3 regions of the Streptomyces sp. G5(2025) genome follow, and region 1 is predicted to be linked to each of the others. Evidence: riboswitches for the same ligand, from Rfam matches in the RefSeq annotation. Region 1 holds a riboswitch; each other region holds the start of a gene.
What was found. A riboswitch is a leader RNA that binds a small molecule or an ion and turns the genes downstream of it on or off. The one in region 1 is predicted to bind cyclic di-AMP.
Positions count from the first base shown of each region.

Region 2: linked by a shared signal. The riboswitch ahead of ACOBQB_RS08330 (M23 family metallopeptidase) and the one ahead of ACOBQB_RS24925 (transglycosylase family protein) in region 1 are both predicted to bind cyclic di-AMP.
Region 3: linked by a shared signal. The riboswitch ahead of ACOBQB_RS05610 (transglycosylase SLT domain-containing protein) and the one ahead of ACOBQB_RS24925 (transglycosylase family protein) in region 1 are both predicted to bind cyclic di-AMP.

Region 1 covers NZ_JBMUZT010000006.1:3,128,662-3,134,704, forward strand. The annotation lists gene eno (phosphopyruvate hydratase) at 1-793, opposite strand, end outside; gene ACOBQB_RS24925 (transglycosylase family protein) at 1,123-1,848, opposite strand; cyclic di-AMP (ydaO/yuaA leader) riboswitch at 1,853-2,039, opposite strand; gene ACOBQB_RS24930 (transglycosylase family protein) at 2,224-3,351, opposite strand; gene ACOBQB_RS24935 (cytochrome P450 family protein) at 3,469-4,827, opposite strand; gene ACOBQB_RS24940 (nucleoside triphosphate pyrophosphohydrolase) at 5,000-5,998, opposite strand; gene ACOBQB_RS24945 (SurA N-terminal domain-containing protein) at 6,030-6,043, opposite strand, start outside.
Region 2 covers NZ_JBMUZT010000002.1:1,833,034-1,839,076, forward strand. The annotation lists gene ACOBQB_RS08315 (GNAT family N-acetyltransferase) at 1-638, opposite strand, end outside; gene ACOBQB_RS08320 (HPr family phosphocarrier protein) at 819-1,100, shown strand; gene ACOBQB_RS08325 (GntR family transcriptional regulator) at 1,273-1,977, opposite strand; gene ACOBQB_RS08330 (M23 family metallopeptidase) at 2,192-2,995, opposite strand; cyclic di-AMP (ydaO/yuaA leader) riboswitch at 3,008-3,170, opposite strand; gene ACOBQB_RS08335 (M16 family metallopeptidase) at 3,421-4,806, opposite strand; gene ACOBQB_RS08340 (M16 family metallopeptidase) at 4,803-6,043, opposite strand, start outside.
Region 3 covers NZ_JBMUZT010000002.1:1,167,343-1,173,385, reverse strand. The annotation lists gene ACOBQB_RS05630 (class I SAM-dependent methyltransferase) at 1-746, shown strand, start outside; gene ACOBQB_RS05625 (EamA family transporter) at 763-1,602, shown strand; gene ACOBQB_RS05620 (MFS transporter) at 1,550-2,956, opposite strand; gene ACOBQB_RS05615 (ArsR/SmtB family transcription factor) at 2,953-3,558, opposite strand; gene ACOBQB_RS05610 (transglycosylase SLT domain-containing protein) at 3,752-4,489, opposite strand; cyclic di-AMP (ydaO/yuaA leader) riboswitch at 4,493-4,657, opposite strand; partial or broken gene ACOBQB_RS05605 (aconitase family protein) at 5,142-5,652, shown strand; gene ACOBQB_RS05600 (DUF4235 domain-containing protein) at 5,899-6,043, opposite strand, start outside.

The sequences.
Region 1 (6,043 bases):
CGGCGGCCGTGCGGGACGCGCCCTCGAACTGGTACGTGCCGTCCTTGTAGAACTCGGACGCGGCGACGTCGAGGGCGAGCGCGATCTGCTCGCCGGGGACGTAGCCGGCCTCCTTGACGGCCTCAAGGATGAGGTCCAGGGCGGCGCGGTTGGAGTCGAGGTTCGGGGCGAAGCCGCCCTCGTCGCCGAGGCCGGTGGCCAGGCCCTTGCTCTTCAGGACCTTCTTCAGCGTGTGGTAGACCTCGGTGCCCCAGCGCAGCGCCTCGGAGAACGACTCGGCGCCGATCGGCGCGATCATGAACTCCTGGATGTCGACGTTGGAGTCGGCGTGCGACCCGCCGTTGAGGATGTTCATCATCGGGACGGGCAGCAGGTGCGCGTTCGGACCGCCGAGGTAGCGGAACAGCGGCAGGTCGCTGGCCTCGGAGGCGGCGTGCGCGACGGCGAGCGAGACGCCGAGGATGGCGTTGGCGCCGAGGGAGCCCTTGTTGTCGGTGGCGTCCAGGTCGAACATCGCCTGGTCGATCAGGCGCTGCTCGGTGGCGTCGTAGCCGACGAGCTCCGGGCCGATCTGCTCGATGACGGCGAGGACGGCCTTCTCGACACCCTTGCCCTGGTAACGGTTGGGGTCACCGTCACGGAGTTCGATGGCCTCGAAGGCACCGGTGGAGGCACCGGACGGGACGGCGGCACGACCGGTGCTGCCATCGTCGAGGCCGACCTCGACCTCGACCGTGGGGTTGCCTCGGGAGTCCAGGATTTCCCGGGCTACGACGACGTCGATGGACGGCACGAGCATCTCCTTCTGGGAGTGTGACGCGTAAACACGATTACGCCGGGCCGCTTCGGCCCTGCGTCTCCTGAGCCTAACCGGCCCGGAGCCTTCGGCCAGCCGACCGCCCGCCCCCTGGGACACGCGAGGCCCCAAATGGCTGGGAAACAGGGCGTAAGCCCACGTTTTCTACTCGCTGGTAGCGAACAAGGGGACCGAGCGGGGTGCGGACATGGCCCCGCCCCGGTGCGTACGGGGGATATGCGCACCGGGGCGGGGAGCCCGTGGGGACGGGGAGCGCGGCCGTGCTTCCGCCGAGGCACGGCCGCTTCTTCGGGAGGGAGCCGGGGTCAGCTCAGGTGGAGCTGCTGGCCCGGGTAGATGAAGTCGGCGTTGTCGATGATGTCGCCGTTGAGCTTGTAGACCTTCTGCCAGCCGCCCTTGACGTCGTGCGCCTCAGCGATCTTGGACAGCGTGTCGCCGGTCTTGACCTTGTACTCGCCGTCGCCCTTCTCGACCGTCTTGCCGGTCGGCGTCTCGACGGTCTTCTTGGACTCGGTCTGCGGCGCGGGCTGCGGCTTCGGAGCCTGCTGCGGGGCCGCCTGCTGCTGCGGGGCGGCCTGCTGCTGCGTCTGCTGCGGCTTCGGGGCCTGCTGCGTCTGCTGCTGCGGGGCCTGCTGCTGCGGGGCGCCACCGTTGTACGCGGCACCCGAGAGGCCGACGCCACAGTGCGGCCAGGCACCCTTGCCCTGGCCGGCGAGGACCTTCTCGGCGATCGCGATCTGCTGGGCCTTGGAGGCCTTGTCCGCGGTGGGCGCGTACTTCGTGCCGCCGTACGCGGCCCAGGTGGAGGGCGAGAACTGCAGGCCGCCCTGGTAGCCGTTGCCGGTGTTGATCGACCAGTTGCCGCCGGACTCGCACTGGGCGACGGCGTCCCACTCAGCGCCGGTGGCCGCGGAGGCCGAACCGGCGGCCATCAGCGGGGCGGCCACGGCGGCACCGGTGACACCGGCGAGCGTGACGACACGGGTGGCCTTGGACGGACGACGGTGCTTGCCCTTGCTGGAAAACAGCATGAGTTCATCCCCTCACCGACGCCTGCGAGGTGAGCTGTCGGGTTCGGGCCAGTGAAGTTGCCCGGCCGCACTTCTTGAGTGCGACTTCACCCCTAGCCGGTCCCGTACGTCCCGCTCCTCCTCGGAGCTCGACGTCCGGACCCGGCGGCTTACCTTGGGTCCCCCGCTCCTGCCTACGGCGCTCGAAGCGACGACTGTTCCCGTCCGGCCGTTGGCAGGATTCGGCGTACCGACCGGCGGGGCCCACCAATGGCGGGCGGTGACGACGGTAATCACGCGATCCCCGGAATTTCAAAGGCGATCAGGGCTTCTGAGACCCATCTCTCACTCGCACCAATACGGACATACAGCGCGAAGCGACCAGTAGACGGTTCGTCAATTACCCTTACTTTTCGCCCAAATCGAGGCTCTGACCGGGGAGAATGAGGTCCGGGTCGGCTCCGACGGTCTTCTTGTTCTCGGTGTAGAGCTCGTGCCAACCGCCCTCGACGTCCAGGTCGTCCGCGATGGCCGACAGGTTGTCACCGGAGCGGACCGTGTACGTCCCGTCCGCGACCTTCCCGGTGCGCTCGGCACCACGCGAGGCGTGCCGGCCCGCACGGTCGCCGCCGCTGCCGCCCTCGCTGCCGGAGGAGGGGTTCTCGTCCGCGCGGTCGCCGCGGTGGCGGCCGGGGGCGGAGTCGCCGGAGGGGGCGGCCGGGTCGTCGGACCCGGGGAAGTGTTGTCCGTCCGACCGGACTTGCCGGTGCGGTCCGCTCCGGCCTCGCCGTTGTCGCCCTTGCCTCCCTTGCCTCCCTTGTCGTGATTCTTGTCTCGGGAGGTGTCGTGCGAACCGGGCGTGTCGTTGCTCGCGCCGTCGGAGGAGGCAGGGGCTTCTGACGTGTCGTCGGAGGCCTTGCCGGAGGACTTGTCGGTGTTCTTGCCCGTGCCGTTGCCGGAGCCCTTGTCGGCGTCCTTGGCGGAGTCCTTGGCGGCGTCCTTGGCGGCGTCCTTGGCGGCGTCCTTGTTGGTGTTCTCGTCCGCCTTCTTGCCCTTGGACTCCTTGGGCCCCGTCGGACCGTTCGTGTCCGACGGGTCGGCGGGCTCCGGGGCGACCGGGTCGCCCGGGTCGACGTCGGCCGCCGCACCGCCATCGGTGAGCCCGGCGATCGGGGCGCAGCTCGGCCAGGCTCCCGGGCCCTGCCCGTCGAGGATCCGCTCGGCCACGGCGATCTGCTGGGACTTGGAGGCCTGGTCGGCGCTCGGCGCGTAGTCGAGGCCGCCGTGCTTCTCCCACATCTCCTCGGAGAGCTGGAGTCCTCCGTAATAACCGTTCCCGGGGTTGGCGCTCCACGCGCCGCCGCTCTCGCACTCGGCGAGCTTGTCCCACGTGACCGTCTCGGCGGCGCTCGCGCTGGTGGCTCCGAGCAGCGGGATGGCGATGGCGGATCCGGTGACTCCTGCCGCGACGATGAGGGCCGGGGCCTGGCGGGGGCGTCGGTGACGACCATTGCCGGAGAGCATGCGGTTGCCTTTCAGGAGACTGTTACGGCGACTTGGGCACCGGGTGCCCGAGTCGACGTGAACGTAGCCGCACTCGAACGCTTGTCACAAGTCGATGCAGCGGAGATCACGCGAACATCACAGTTGTGACGCCTCGTCAGGAGGCTGGTGTTCCGGTGCCGTTTTCTGTGCGTCTGTGAACTTCACCGGCAGCGTGCGCAGTCCCCGCATGATCAGCCCGCCACGCCACCGCAAATCCGCCGGATCGGCCGCCAGTTGCAGCTCGGGCAGGCGCCTGAGCAGCGTCGCGAGGGCGGTCCGGCCTTCCAGGCGGGCGAGCGGGGCGCCGAGGCAGTAGTGGATTCCGTGGCCGTAGCCGAGGTGCTGGTTGTCGCCGCGGGAGAGGTCCAGGGTGTCGGGCCGCTCGAAGCGTTCGGGATCGCGGTCGGCGGCGGCGAGAACGACGAGGACGGGGTCGCCCACAGCGATCCGCTGTCCGCCGATGGTCAGCTCCTCGGTGGCGAACCGCCAGGTGGCCAGCTCCACGGGGCCGTCGAAGCGGAGCAGTTCCTCGACGCCGGTCTCCAGCAGGCCCATGTCGCCCCGCGCCAGCGCCTCCTGTAGCCGTGCGCGCTGCTCGGGGTGGGTGAGGAGGGCGTACATGCCGTTGCCGATGAGATTGACGGTGGTCTCGAAGCCGGCGAAGAGGAGGATGAAGGCCATGGCGGCGGCCTCGTTCTCCGTGAGGTGCTCGCCGTGGTCGGAGGCGCGGATGAGGCCGGAGATGAGGTCGTCGCCGGGGTCGAGGCGCTTGCGGTGGATCAGCTCGGCGAGGTAGCCGCGCATCTTCTTCACGGAGCGGGCGACGCCGCCGCGGGGTCCACCGCCGTGTCGGATCATCATGCCCGCCCAGTCCCGGAAGTCGTCCTGGTCCTCGCGGGGGACGCCGAGCAGGTCGCAGATGGCGTAGATGGGGAGCGGGAAGGCGAACTCGTGGATGAGGTCGGCCTCGCCCTTCGCCACGAAGGCGTCGATGAGGTCGTCCGTCAGCTCCTGCACGCGCGGTGCGAACTCGGCGACTCGGCGCGGGGTGAACGCCTTCGACACGAGGAGCCGCAGGCGGGTGTGGTCCGGCGGGTCGATGTTGAGCAGATGTGTCATCAGCTCGGCCTTGCGCTCGCCGGGGATGCCGGTCTTGCCCTTGGCGTGGGCGGGCTCGTCGTGGTGGGCCGGGTTCTTGCTGAGCCGCTGGTCGGCGAGTGCCTGCCGCGCGTCCGCGTAGCGGGTGACCAGCCAGGCCTCGACGCCGCTGGGCAGCGTGGTTCTGTGTACCGGGGAGTTCTCGCGCAGCCAGGCGTAGACGGGGTAAGGATCGGTGGCGAACTCCCAGGTGAAGAGGTCGGGCTGCGGGGTTTTGGGCGGGGCGGGGGTGCCTGCGGCGGGCGGTACGGGGCTCTTGGTGGCGGGCGGGGTGGGGTGCGGGTGCTGGTCGTGCATGAGGTGACCGTAACCGGCGGCGGGTGGTGGCGAGGGCGGGCTGCCGGTGCCTGGTGGGCTTCGGCCGCCCGCGCCCCTCCCTCGCCTGCGGCGGGCCCTTCCGCCTGCGCGTCTGCCCGGCCCTCGCCCGGCGAGTGCGCGTCGTGGTTGCTCGCGCTGTTTCCCGCGTCCCTTAAGCGGTGGCTTCGGCCATCCGTACCGCGTCGCGGTAGGCCCGCGCGGCGGCGCGCAGCGCCGCCTCCGGGTCGACGCCCTGTGCCTCCGCCCGTAGGGCCAGGGCGAGGAGTTCGTAGCCCGCGCCCTCCCCCGACGGCATCTCCACCTCAAGGCCCGCCGTCCGGACGCGCGAGGCCAGCTTCGCGGTCAGGGCCAGGGCCGGCTGGCCGAGGGGGATGCCCTCCGTCACCGATGAGCGCTGTTTCTCCACCGCCTTCGTGCGGAGCCAGTGCGCCTTCACGTCCTCCGGGGTGTCCGCCGAGTCGTCGCCGAAAACGTGCGGGTGGCGGTGGATGAGCTTGTCGACGATGCCGCCCGCGACGTCGTCGATGGAGAACGGCTCGTCCTCCTCGCCGGGGCCGCCCTCCTCCGCGATCCGCGCGTGGAAGACGACTTGGAGCAGCACGTCGCCGAGTTCCTCCCGCAGCTCCTCCCGGTCACCGTCCTCGATCGCCTCGACCAGTTCGTACGCCTCCTCGATCGCGTACTTGGCCAGGCCCTTGTGCGTCTGCCGCGACGACCACGGGCACGCGACGCGGATCCGGTCCATGACCTGCACCAGGTCGAGCAGGCGCGCGCCCGGCAGGTCGTAGGAGGCGGGGAGCAGCTCCAGGTCCGGCATCGCGACGCGGCCCGAGCCGGCGAGGCGGGCCAGGCCGTCGGTGAGGGGGCGGTCGCCCTCGGCGGTGGCGACGACCACGACCGTGCGGCCGCCCGCGCAGGCGTCCACCAGCTCCTCGGCGCTCGGCGACGCGTGCGTCACGGTCACGCCCGCCTCGCGCAGGTACGGCAGCTGCGGGTGACCGGCGTCGGCGCACAGCACCTCGTCGGCGCCGCGCAGGGCCTGCCAGGCGGGCCAGGACAGGAGGCCGGGCGCGACGCGGTGGCTGGTGGTCAGCAGGACGACGCGGCCGGTGGACGCGTCGGCCGGGGGCTGGGTCTCGGTGTCGTTCACCTCTCGAACGTAACCCAGCCCGCGGCTACGCCTACGCCTGCGGTT
Region 2 (6,043 bases), on a different contig from region 1:
AGCAGGCGCTGCACGGACCGCCCCTCGGCGCGTTGTTCGCGGGCGCGCTGCACCGCGAGCGAGCGGTCGGTCGGCTCCAGGTCGAACTCCAGGCGTACGACGCCGTCCTCGAAACTGCGCTTCTGCTGGTACCCCGCGTCCGTGAACACCTTGATCATCTTGGTGTTGGCGGGCAGCACCTCGGCCGCGAAGCGGCGGATGCCGCGTTCCCTGGCGACCGCCGCGATGTGTTCCAGGAGCGTGGAGGCCACGCCACGGCCCTGGTGGGCGTCCTGCACGAGGAAGGCGACCTCGGCCTCGTCGGCGGGGGCGCTGGCGGCCATGCCGCGTTCGTCGATGCGGTCGTAGCGCACGGTGGCGATGAACTCGCCGCCCACGGTGGCGGCGAGTCCCACCCGGTCCACCTGGTCGTGGTGGGTGAAGCGGTGCACATCCTTGGCGGACAGCCGCGGGTAGGGCGCGAAGAAGCGGTAGTACTTCGACTCGTCCGACACCTGTTCGTAGAAGCTGACCAGGCGGTCCGCGTCCTCGGCCGTGATGGGCCTGATCCGGGCGGTGCCTCCGTCGCGCAGCACCACATCGGCTTCCCAGTGCGAGGGGTAGTCGTGCCGGTCCTGCTGATCCGACGGGGTCTGCATGGGGCCAGGGTACGGGTCGCGGGGGCGCCCGGGCCGGGTACGGTCGAGGAGGACCGGCGTCCCGTCGCCGGAGGGCCGGCGTCCGGTCGACGGAGCGGCAGCGTCCGGTCGACGGAGCATCCACAACGGCATGCGACAATGGTCTAGACAAGTGTGAGATACCTGGAAGGGCAGCAACACATGGCTGAGCGCCGCGTCAACGTCGGCTGGGCCGAGGGCCTCCACGCCCGACCCGCCTCCATCTTCGTCCGCGCGGCCACGGCCGCCGGCGTCCCCGTGACGATCGCCAAGGCCGACGGCAACCCGGTCAACGCCGCCTCGATGCTCGCGGTGCTCGGCCTGGGTGCCCAGGGCGGCGAGGAGATCGTGCTCGCCTCCGACGCCGAGGGTGCGGACGCCGCCCTCGACCGTCTGGCGAAGCTCGTCGCGGAGGGCCTCGAGGAGCTCCCGGAGACGGTCTGAACCGCGCAGTACCTGGACGCGCAGTACCTTTCAAAGGGTCCACCCTGGAACACGGGGTGGGCCCTTTGTTTTGCCTGGCGGCAGTTTAGTTGCGCATGGATGGAGAAACGGCCGGAATTAAATTGAACGGCCCGCATCTTTCTCACGCCGCTCGCTGTATACGGCAGCTGCGTTAATTCCTGAGGCTCACTGTGTTTACGGGATGTTGCACTTCCCTCACTTCGCTCACTTCCCTCGTAGGGCCGCCCCTCGGCGCACGGCGCAATCGGTGCGCGGCCGTCGCCCGCTCCGCGTGCCCGGCGGTCAGCGCCCTGGCCCGTTCCGCGTCCCCGCGGGCCACCGCGTCGACGATAGCCGCGTGTTCGGACCAGGAGGCGGCGGGCGCCGCCGGGGGCCCGACGACGTACATCCAGGCGAGTTTGTGCCGCAGCTGGCCGAGCAGCGTGACGAGGCCGGGGCTGCCGGAGGCCTGGGCGAGCGTCTCGTGGAACCAGCCGCCCAGCGAGCGCAGATCCTCCCCCTGCCCCTTCCGCGCGCGCTCCTGGCCCAGCCGTACGAGTCCGCGCAGGACCTTGAGGTGCGCGTCGGTGCGGCGCTGTGCGGCGCGGGCCGCGGCGAGCGGTTCGAGCACCGTGCGCAGCTCCAGGAGGTCGGCGGCCTCCTGCTCCGTGGGCTCGGCGACACAGGCGCCCGCATGCCTGCGCGTGACGACGAAACCCTCGGCCTCCAGGGTGCGCAGGGCTTCGCGCACCGGGACGCGGGAGACGCCGTAGCGGCGCGCGAGGAGCTCCTCGGTGAGCCGGCCGCCCCTTTCGTAGACACCGGCGACAATGTCGTCCCGGATGGCCGTGCATACCGAGTGCGCGGGAATGCGCATGACCGGACCTCCGCCTTAATCCCCGCGTAACGCGGTCGACCGACGCTCGTTCAGGAACTCTATGGCAGAGCTTCGGAATTTCCGATGGCGGGCCGGAATCCATGGATATTTTTTGGCCAAACGCGGGCGGGCCGGAAAATGACGCCGGAAACACCGAAGGCCCCGGCTCGCGTGAGCCGGGGCCTTCGGTCGGGCGCTGAGAGCGTCGGAGAGGTCAGACGTTGACACCGTGCGAGCGGAGGTACGCGACCGGGTCGATGTCCGAACCGTAGTCCGGGCCGGTGCGGGCCTCGAAGTGGAGGTGCGGGCCACTGGAGTTGCCGGTGGAGCCCGAGAGGCCTATCTGCTGGCCCGGGGTGACCGTCTGGCCGACGGTGACACCGAGGGACGACATGTGGCCGTACTGGGTGTACGTGCCGTCGTTCATCTTGATGACCACGTTGTTGCCGTAGGCACCGCCCCAGCCCGCCTCGACGACGGTGCCCGCGCCCACCGCGTGGACCGAGGTGCCGGACGCGGCGTGGAAGTCGACACCGGTGTGGCTGCCGGAGGACCACATGGCGCCGCCGGTCTGGTAGCCCGTGGAGACGTACGAGCCGGAGATCGGGGAGACGTAGGTGTTCAGGCGCTTGCGCTCGGCCTCGCGGGCGGCGCGCTCCTTGGCCTCGCGCTCCTTCTTGGCCTTCGCCTTGGCCTCGGCCTCGGCCTTGCGCTTCTCCTCGGCGGCCTTCTTCTTGGCGGCCTCTTCGGCCTTCTTGGCCGCAGCCGCGTCGTCGGCGGCCTGCCGCTGGGCGGCGGCCTGCGCGTCGATGCTGTCGGCGAGCGAGTCACCGACAGAGATCGCCTGGGTGAGTCCGGTGTGCTCAAGGGCGGCGTCGTCGGCGGCGGCGAGCGCCGGAGCGGCCAGGCCTCCGATGACACCCGTGGTGGTGATCGCGGCGACGCCCGCGACGTTCGCGGTCGTGCGGGTGAGGCGGCTGGGACGACGGTGCTTCCCGGTGGCACGGGTGAACGCCATGAAGCGGCTGATCCTTTCCTTCCTTCTCGCCTACCGGGTTAGCTGACGGGTTCGGAGCAGGAAGGTCTCCTACGAGTCCCTCACCTGATGGCAAGGTGCCCGATTCACCCCAGGGGACATGTGGGTCCCCGGCTCCCCTGGCTCGCGCCGTACGGGGACTCGGCGATGACTGTCCGGTGCCGCGGATGCGGCGTGGTGCGTGACGTACAGCCGGACCGACGCTAAACGGGCCGTCTTTCAATCCACAAACAGAAGACGTCTTTTGTAGCGCACGCCACACGCCAGACGGGCAACCTCCATATGAATTCGGACATATGGGGAGTAGGAGACCCCGGCCACCGAAACGGTCACCGGGGTCCTGATATGTCCTGACTGTCACTCAGCCATGTCCCGGCTGACGCTCAGCCGGGGGCTCAGCCGGCGACTCAGCCGGTGACCACCGTCACGTCTCCGATGCCGAGCGCCCTGACGGGCTCCTCGATCTCCGCGGCGTCCCCGACGAGGACCGTCACCAAGTGATCCTCCGGGAAGGCGCTCACGACGGCCGCGGTGGCCTCCACGGTGCCCGTCGTGGCCAGCCGCCGGTACAACTGCGCCTGGAAGTCGTCCGGGAGGTTCTGTTCGACCTGGTCGGCGAGCGTGGCGGCCACAGAGGCGGCCATCTCGTACTTGAGCGGGGCCACGCCCACCAGATTCTGCACCGCCACGTCGCGCTCGGCGTCGGTCAGGCCCTCCGCGGCGAGGGTGCGCAGGACCGTCCAGAGGTCCTCCAGCGCGGGCCCGGTGGAGGCGGTGTCGACGGAGCCGCTGATGGCGAGCATCGCGGCGCCTGTGCCGTCCGGGGCGGAACGCAGGACCTGGCCGAACGCCCGTACGCCGTAGGTGTAGCCCTTCTCCTCGCGCAGGACGCGGTCCAGGCGGGAGGTGAGGGTGCCGCCCAGGCAGTACGTACCGAGGATCTGGGCCGGCCAGACCCGGTCGTGCCGGTCCGGGCCGATGCGGCCGATCAGGAGCTGCGTCTGGACGGCGCCGGGGCGGTCCACGATGACGACACGGCCCGTGTCGTCGGCGGTGATCGCGGGCATCGGGCGGGGTTCTGCCGTGCCACCCGTCCAGGTGCCGACCGTGTCCGCGAGGACGGCGTCCAGGTCGGTGCCCGCGAGGTCGCCGACGATTACCAGGGTGGACGTGGCGGGACGGACGTGCGTCTCGTAGAAAGCGCGCACCGCGGCCGCGTCGATGGCCGTGACCGTCTCCTCGGTGCCCTGGCGGGGTCGCGACATGCGCGAACTCGCCGGGAACAGCTGCCGGGAGAGCTCCTTGGCGGCGCGGCGTGCCGGGTTGGCCGCCTCGTGCGGGATCTCGTCCAGGCGGTTGCGTACGAGCCGTTCGATCTCGCTGTCGGCGAAGGCCGGGGCCCGCAGGGCGTCGGAGAGCAGACCGAGCGCCTTGGGGAGGCGGGAGACCGGTACCTCAAGGGAGACACGGACGCCGGGGTGGTCGGCGTGCGCGTCCATGCTGGCGCCGCACCGGTCGAGCTCGGCGGCGAACTCCTCCGCCGAGTGCTTGTCGGTGCCTTCGTTGAAGGCCCTCGCCATGATCGTGGCGACGCCGTCGAGGCCCTCCGGCTCGGCGTCCAGGGGCGCCTCCAGGTGGACCTCCACGGCGACGACCTGCTGGCCGGGGCGGTCGCAGCGCAGCACCGTGAGGCCGTTGGGCAGCGCGCCGCGCTCGGGGGCGGGGAAGGCCCACGGCTTGGCCGTACCGGCCTGGGGCTGGGGGTGGAACTGCATCGTCGCGGCCTCGGTCACTTCGCCGCCTCCTCTTCCTCTGCGGTCTCGGCGGCGGCCTCGGTGCCCTCGGCGGCCTCGTCGTCGTCGGCCAGGGGTTCGTAGACGAGCACCGCGCGGTTGTCCGGGCGCAGGCGGGCCTTGGCGATCTCCTGCACCTCCTCTGCGGTGACGTCGAGCACGCGCTGCACGGCGCTGAGGGCGAGCTGCGGGTCGCCGAACAGGACCGCGTAACGGCACAGTTCGTCCGCGCGGCCCGCGACGGTTCCGAGACGGTCGAGCCACTCGCGCTCCAGCTGGGCCTGGGCGCGCTCCATCTCCTCCGGAGTAGGGCCTTCCGCGGCGAAGCGGGCCAGCTCCTCGTCGACGGCGGCCTCGATGACCGGCACCTCGACGTCTCCGGAGGTCTTCACGTCCAGCCAGCCGAGCGAGGGCGCGCCGGCGAGGCGCAGCAGGCCGAACCCGGCGGCGACGGCCGTACGGTCGCGGCGCACGAGCCGGTTGTAGAGCCGGGAGGACTCGCCGCTGCCGAGGACCGTGAGGGCGAGGTCGGCCGCGTCGCACGCGCGCGTGCCGTCCTCCGGGAGGCGGTAGGCGGCCATGAGGGCACGGGCCGGCACGTCCTCCTCGACGACCTCGCGCAGCTCCTTGCCGATGCGCTCCGGAAGGGAGCCGTCACGCGGCGGCTGCTTGCCGTCGTGCGAGGGGATCGACCCGAAGTACTTCTCGACCCAGGCGAGCGTCTGCTCCGGGTCGATGTCGCCGACGACCGACAGGACGGCGTTGTTGGGCGCGTAGTACGTACGGAAGAACGCGCGCGCGTCCTCCAGCGTGGCCGCGTCCAGGTCGGCCATGGAGCCGATCGGCGTGTGGTGGTAGGGGTGGCCCTCCGGGTAGGAGAGGGCGGTCAGCTTCTCGAAGGCCGTGCCGTACGGGACGTTGTCGTAGCGCTGGCGGCGTTCGTTCTTGACGACGTCGCGCTGGTTCTCCATGGACTCCTCGTCGAGCGCGGAGAGCAGCGAGCCCATCCGGTCGGCCTCAAGCCACAGGGCCAGCTCCAACTGGTGGGCGGGCATCGTCTCGAAGTAGTTGGTGCGCTCGAAGCTGGTCGTGCCGTTCAGGGAGCCGCCCGCCCCCTGGACCAGTTCGAAGTGGCCGTTGCCGTGCACCTGCTTCGAGCCCTGGAACATCAGGTGCTCGAAAAGGTGAGCAAGGCCGGTACGCCCCTTGACCTCGTGACGGGAGCCGACGTCGTACC
Region 3 (6,043 bases), on a different contig from region 1:
GCCACCTGCGGTCCGGGAAGCCGGCGGCGGACGTCTACGCGGAGCCGGAGGCGTTCACCGCGTTCGCGCAAGGCGGCGGAAACGTGGGGCTGTACCAGGCGACGCATCAGGCGCTGCGCTCGCAGTATGCCGCGCACCGCCCCGGGAGATTGCTGGACATCGGCTCCGGGGAGGGCCACGGCCTGCTGCCGTCTCTCACCGCCGACGTGGGGCACGTCGACTCCATCGAGCCGTCGGCGCAGCGGCTCGGCCTCGTCACGGCGGAGCTGAGCCGACGCGGTGTGCCGCACCGCGGACATCCCGTCACCGTCCAGGAGTTCACGGCCACCTGCTCCACCGAGCACTGGGATCTCGTCCAGGAAACCTTCGCGCTTCTGGCCGTCGACAGGCAGGAGCGCCGGGAGCTGCTGCGGTGGCTGCGTCCGCGGACCGACCGCCTGGCATTCGCCGAATTCGACGTTCCCGCGCTGGGCGAGGGTCTCGCCCCGCAGTGGTTCCGGTATCTGACGTCGCGTTACGACCGGGGCATTCGCGAGTACGACGGCGCGGACCGTTCGGTGGTGGCGCAGGGCTTCCTGATACCGGTGCTCCTGGGAATGCTGGGCAGCCAGGAACACCAGAGGCACCACGAACAGCCGATCAGCCGGTGGGTCGAGGACCTGCGCGACGCGGGCTTCGCTCCGCTGCCCCCTCAGTACCTCTTCGACTACTGGTGGGCACCCGCCTTCCTGCTGGTGGCGGAGTGACGGAGGTCGCCCCGTGATGTCCGAACTCAGCGCCGCGGCGTCGGCGGTGGCGTGGGGCACCGCGGATTACTGTGGCGGTAAGGCGTCCCGGACGTTCGACCCGCGTGCGGTGGTCGTGGTCGCGGAGACGGCGAGTCTGCCTCTGCTGGCGGTGCTGCTGCTGGTCGTACCGTCGACAGGGCCTTCCTGGGCTGCGCTGGGCTGGGGCACCGCCGGTGGGGCCGTCGGCGCGGTGGCGTTGGTGCTGCTCTACGGCGCCCTCACGGCGGGGCCCATGAGCGTGATCGCACCGGTCACAGGCGTCACCGCGGCGCTGGTCCCGCTTGCCGCGGGGCTGCTGTCCGACGGCGCGCCGAGTGCGGCAGCCGTCGTCGGACTGGTCTGCGCGGTGGCCGCGATCGGACTGATCGGCCTCGGCCCGGGCCAGGCCGGAGGGAAGGTGCCGCGAGGCCTGGTGGGGCTGGCCCTGTTGGCCGGAGCGGCCTTCGGCGTCTTCTACGTCGTACTGGCGCGGGCACCGGAGAGCTCCGGCCTCTGGCCACTCGTCGGAGTACGGATCGGCTCACTGGCCGTCTGCGGCCTTCGCGTACGACACGCCGGCCTTACGCTGCGCCTGACCGGCACGGCACGGCAGTGGGCCCTCGGCGTCGCTGTGTGCGACATGGCGGCCAACGCGCTGTTCCTCACCGCGTCGAGGGCCGGTCACCTGAGCGTCGCGGGACCCATCTCGGCTCTCTATCCCGTCATCACGGTGCTGCTGGCCATGCTGATCGACCGCGAGCGGCTCCGCTTCGCGCAGGTCCTCAGCCTGTGCCTGGCCTCCGCCGCCCTCGTTCTCGTCCACGCGGGCAGCTGACCGTTGATCCACTCGCCCATGCCGCGGACGCGGTGCTTCCGGACGACCTGGGCGAGGCCGCCTTGCCGCCGGCATGCAGCGGGAGTGGGGAACTGCCCGTCGGCCGACGGGACGTCGGCAGGTCCCTGGATCGCCGGATCGGGGAGAAGAGCAGGATCAGCGCGGCGAGCGGTACCCCCGCTGTCGTGATGGCCATGGCGGTGCGGAGACCGAGCGCGGTTCCCAGCGCGCCGCCGAGCAGTGCTCCGATGGGGATCGTTCCGTAGCTGAGGAATGCTGTGCTCGCGGTGAGGCGACCGAGGAGGTCCGGCGGGCAGTAGCGCTGCTGGAAGCTCGCTTTGATGATGTTGCCGGCGACGACACCTGCGGAGACGCTGAAGCCACCCGTCACGAAAAGCAGCACTCCGGCTCCGCCCACGGTCAGCGGGATGAGCAGACCGAGCAGGGGAAGCCCCAGTTCGAACAGGAGCGTCGCGCGGGCCGTGCCGATCCGGTGAGCGACCCCGCGTGCGGCGACTGCCCCGGCCACGCCCCCGGCACTGGTCGCCGCGATGAGCGCGCCGACCGTCCCCGGGGGCAGGCCGACGCTGCGGACCAGGAAGACCACCTGGATTGACTGGTATCCCATAAGGGCCAGGTTGGAGGCGGCTCCGAAGAGTGTGAACGTGCGAATCCAGGGGTCCACGGCGACCAGCCGCAGGCCTTCGCGGACTTCACCGACCAGTGAAGCGGGGCGACGCCCGGTTCTTGTGACGCGTGGCTCGCGATGCCGGATGCCCGCGAGGCAGAGGAGGGAGACGGCGAACGTCGCGGCGTTGGCGAACATCCCGTTCACCGCACCTGTCACCTGTGCGATCAGGCCGCCGGAGCCGAGCCCGGCGATCTGCGCGGCGGATGCGCTGCCGTGCAGTTTCGCGTTGCCCTCGGGCTGGTCGTCGGGTTCCAGAATGCTGGGGAGGTAAGCGCTGTATGCGGTCTGGAAGAACACCGCTGCCGTGCCCGTCAGCAGGGCGACGGCCAGCAGGAGACCGATGCTCAGCCGGCCGGACCACGCGGTGAACGGGACACTGGCGAAGAGCACGAGGGAGGCCGCGGCGGCGGCCAGCATGATGGGCCTGCGCCGCAGCCGGTCCACCCAGACACCGGCCGGGAGGCCGATGATCAACCAAGGGGCCCACGCAGTGGCGCTCAGCAAGCCGACTTCGAACGTGCTGGCGTGCAGGGTGGAGACGGCAACCAGCGGCATCGCCACCCCGGTGACGGACGCGCCGAACTTGCCGGCGGTCTCGCCGCACCACAGCAGCCGGAAATCGCGGTGGTGGCGCAGGAGGCCGCCGCGTACGCCACGGCTCACCCGGTGCCACGCTCCTTGCGGGGGAAGGACTGGAGCTGCACGACGACGGGGAGCGCGTCCGGGCGGGGCTCGGCGTCCGGCGCAGGGGTATGGCGTGCGATGACAGCCATGAGCTCAGCGTTGAGCGCCGCCAGCTGAGTCGGGGTCATCCGCAGGTCGCTCCAGTCCGAGACGGTGCCGGCGCTCCGCCACTGGTCGTCCCAGTCCTCGCTGAAGTAGTTCACGACGCGGCTGAAGTACTGCTGCGCCAGTTCGCGCAGGTAGAGCGAGAGCGCGCCCCGGGTGTCGGGATCATCGCGGAAATCGGCCGTGTTCAGCTCATTGACGACGTCGACGCTTCTCCACCAGCGCTCGCGTTTCGTGCCCCGTTCGGTTTCCTCCTCGATGAAGCCGTGCTCGGCGAGGTGGCGCACGTGCCAGCTGATGGTGCCGGTGTTCTCGCCGAGGCGTTCGGCGAGCCTGGTGGCGGTGGCAGGGCCGTCGAGCCTGAGCAGTTCGAAGATGTTCATCCGCAGTGGATGGGCCAGCCCCCGCAGACTGCGCGCGTCGAGGCGCCGGGCGGGCTTGGCGGTCCGTGATGCGCGTTCGGGTTCGTCGGTCATGGCGACAGCGTATGTTGCAGAGCTTTCTCTGCATAGGAATCTCTGCAAGTCTCTGCCCCCACCGTCCTGCACGGTGGCGGCGTCGCCGAGTGGTCCGCCGACGCGCCGGCTCGGCGGCATGCCGTGAGCCCCGGCCACAGGGCGTGCCGGGGCTCACCGGGGACGACCGCACGGGGCGCGGTCGGAGGGCGGTCTAGTACGGGCCGTTCACGTTGTCGATCGAGCCGTACCGGTCGGCCGCGTAATTGCAGGCGGCGGTGATGTTGGCGACCGGGTCGTAACTGTCGGTCGACGTGCCGGGCACGTGGTAGGCGGCGAACGTGGGGCCGATGACCTGTAGGAGCCCCTTCGACGGGGTGCCGGCGGCAGCGTTGACGTCCCAGTTGTTGATGGCCCAGGGGTTGCCGGAGGACTCGCGCATGATGTTGCGGTGAATGCCCTCGTACGTGCCCGGGATGCCGTGCCGGGCCATGATGTCGAGCGACTCCTTGATCCAGCCGTCGAGGTTGTTGGTGTACGACTTCTTCGCCGGGGCGGCGGCGGTTTCGACGGAAGCCGGGGAGGCGGCCGTCTTCTTCACGGGCTCGGCGGTGCTCTTCTTGCCGAGAGTGAGCTTGAGACCGGGGTGGATCAGCTTGGGGTCGTCGCCGAGGACGCCGCGGTTGTCCTCGTACAGCTTCTTCCAGCCGCCGCTCAAGGAGTGCTCCCGGGCGATCTTGGAGAGGGAGTCGCCCGCGGCGACGACGTGGGTGTCCGGGGTCGCGGCCGGCTTGACGGCCGTACCGGCCTGCGCCGCGCCGGTGGTGGCGGCACCGGCGGCGGTCGCGCCGAGCACCGGCAGCACGAGCACGGCTCCGCCCGTTCCCACGGCGGCGATGCCCCGGTGGAGAGAGCTGGACTTGGGGCGGCGGTGCTTTCCCTTTGCGGGCATGACGAAATTCCTCTCCGTCGCCTACGAGGTGAGCTGTCGGGTTCGGACGGGAGATGTCCGGTCGCACTGCGCATGCGACTTCACCCCGAGCCGTTCCGGAAACCGGATCGGCGGCTTACCTGGTTCCCCCGCTCCTGCCGTGCGTGAGTGAGTGGGTGGGTGTAAGGGTTTCCGGACGGCGGCAGGATTCGGCGTTCCATCCGGTTCGACGGTGACATTAAGCGAGAAAGTCCGGACGGAACAAGGCCGGAATTCGAATGGGGAATGTGAGAGATCATTACCGAATGATCAAATTCACCGGCCCGCTTTGATCCAAAACTCAACTCTCTTTCTATGGAACGGAAATGCGTCCTGCGGCCCCCCGTGATCACGGAAGTCGGCGTGACCCAATTCACGAACGAGTGCGTCGGAAGTCTCGTCTTTCACTTCAAAACGGGCATACCGTAATTTCTTCTGTGTCGGCTTTCCTGACGGGCGGTCCCTTGAGCGCGTGCGCCGGCGCGGATCCGGCCTGGCTTCTTTCGCCGCCGTTCAGGCCGAGTTGACGGGCCGACAGCGGGCGAGGGGCCGTCGCCGTACCTGCTGGAGGGCGCCCTGCACGGTTGGCTCGAAGCGCAGCCCTGTGGCGGTGTCCAGGCTCGGGCCCGGGTTCATGCCCATCTCGTCGACTGTCGTCGATGAGATGATCCGCAAGCAGATCGAGAGGCTGCGGGACACCTACTCGGAGACAGGAATCCGGCTCTTTCGTTTCGGCGCCCGCGTGCAGGGCATCGTGCACGTCGTCGGCCCGCAGTACGGGTTCGTACAGCCCGGAATGTCGGTGGTATGCGGTGACCGTCACACCTCCACGCACGGCGCGTTCGGAGCGCTCGCGTTCGGCATCGGCACCAGCGACGTGGAGCACGTACTCGCCACTGCCCGCCTCCCCGACGGGCCTCATGTGGGACGAGGGCGTGGCGTACTGGAAGACGCTGACCACCGATCCCGGTGCCCGGTTCGACCGTGAGGTGACAGTGGACGTCACCGAACTGTCGCCTTACGCCGAGCGGGCCCTCGCGTATATGGATCTGTCTCCGGGCAGGCGCATGGACACCATCGAGATCGACACGGTGTTCATCGGCTCGTGCGCCAACGGCCGGATCGAGGACCTGCGTGTGGCGGCCGATGTCCCGCTGCCTGGACGGTCCGCCACAACCCCGGCAGCAGGAACTCCGTCCACACCCGAGGACTTCGGTCGCGCGGTCCGGCTCGGGAGGTATCCGCCCGGGCCCAGAGCCCGGGTCAGGGGATCGGCAAGGATGCCCACCCTCTCGCGCCAGAGGTCCACCGCTACCCGCCCGGACTCTGCGCTGCGGAGCAGATCCAGGTGCTACGGCAGGCCTCCTCGGGGCGCAGGCGGACGGCGTGCGTCAGCCGGGCCAGGTACCGGTCAGGCGGTGCAGGGTGGCGGCGCCGGCCCGGTCGGCGGCGGCTTTGACGGCAGCGAAGATTGCTCCCTGCACGGCCGCGGCGAGCAGAACCTCCTGCCAGGAGCGGTCCCGATCGGTGGCATCA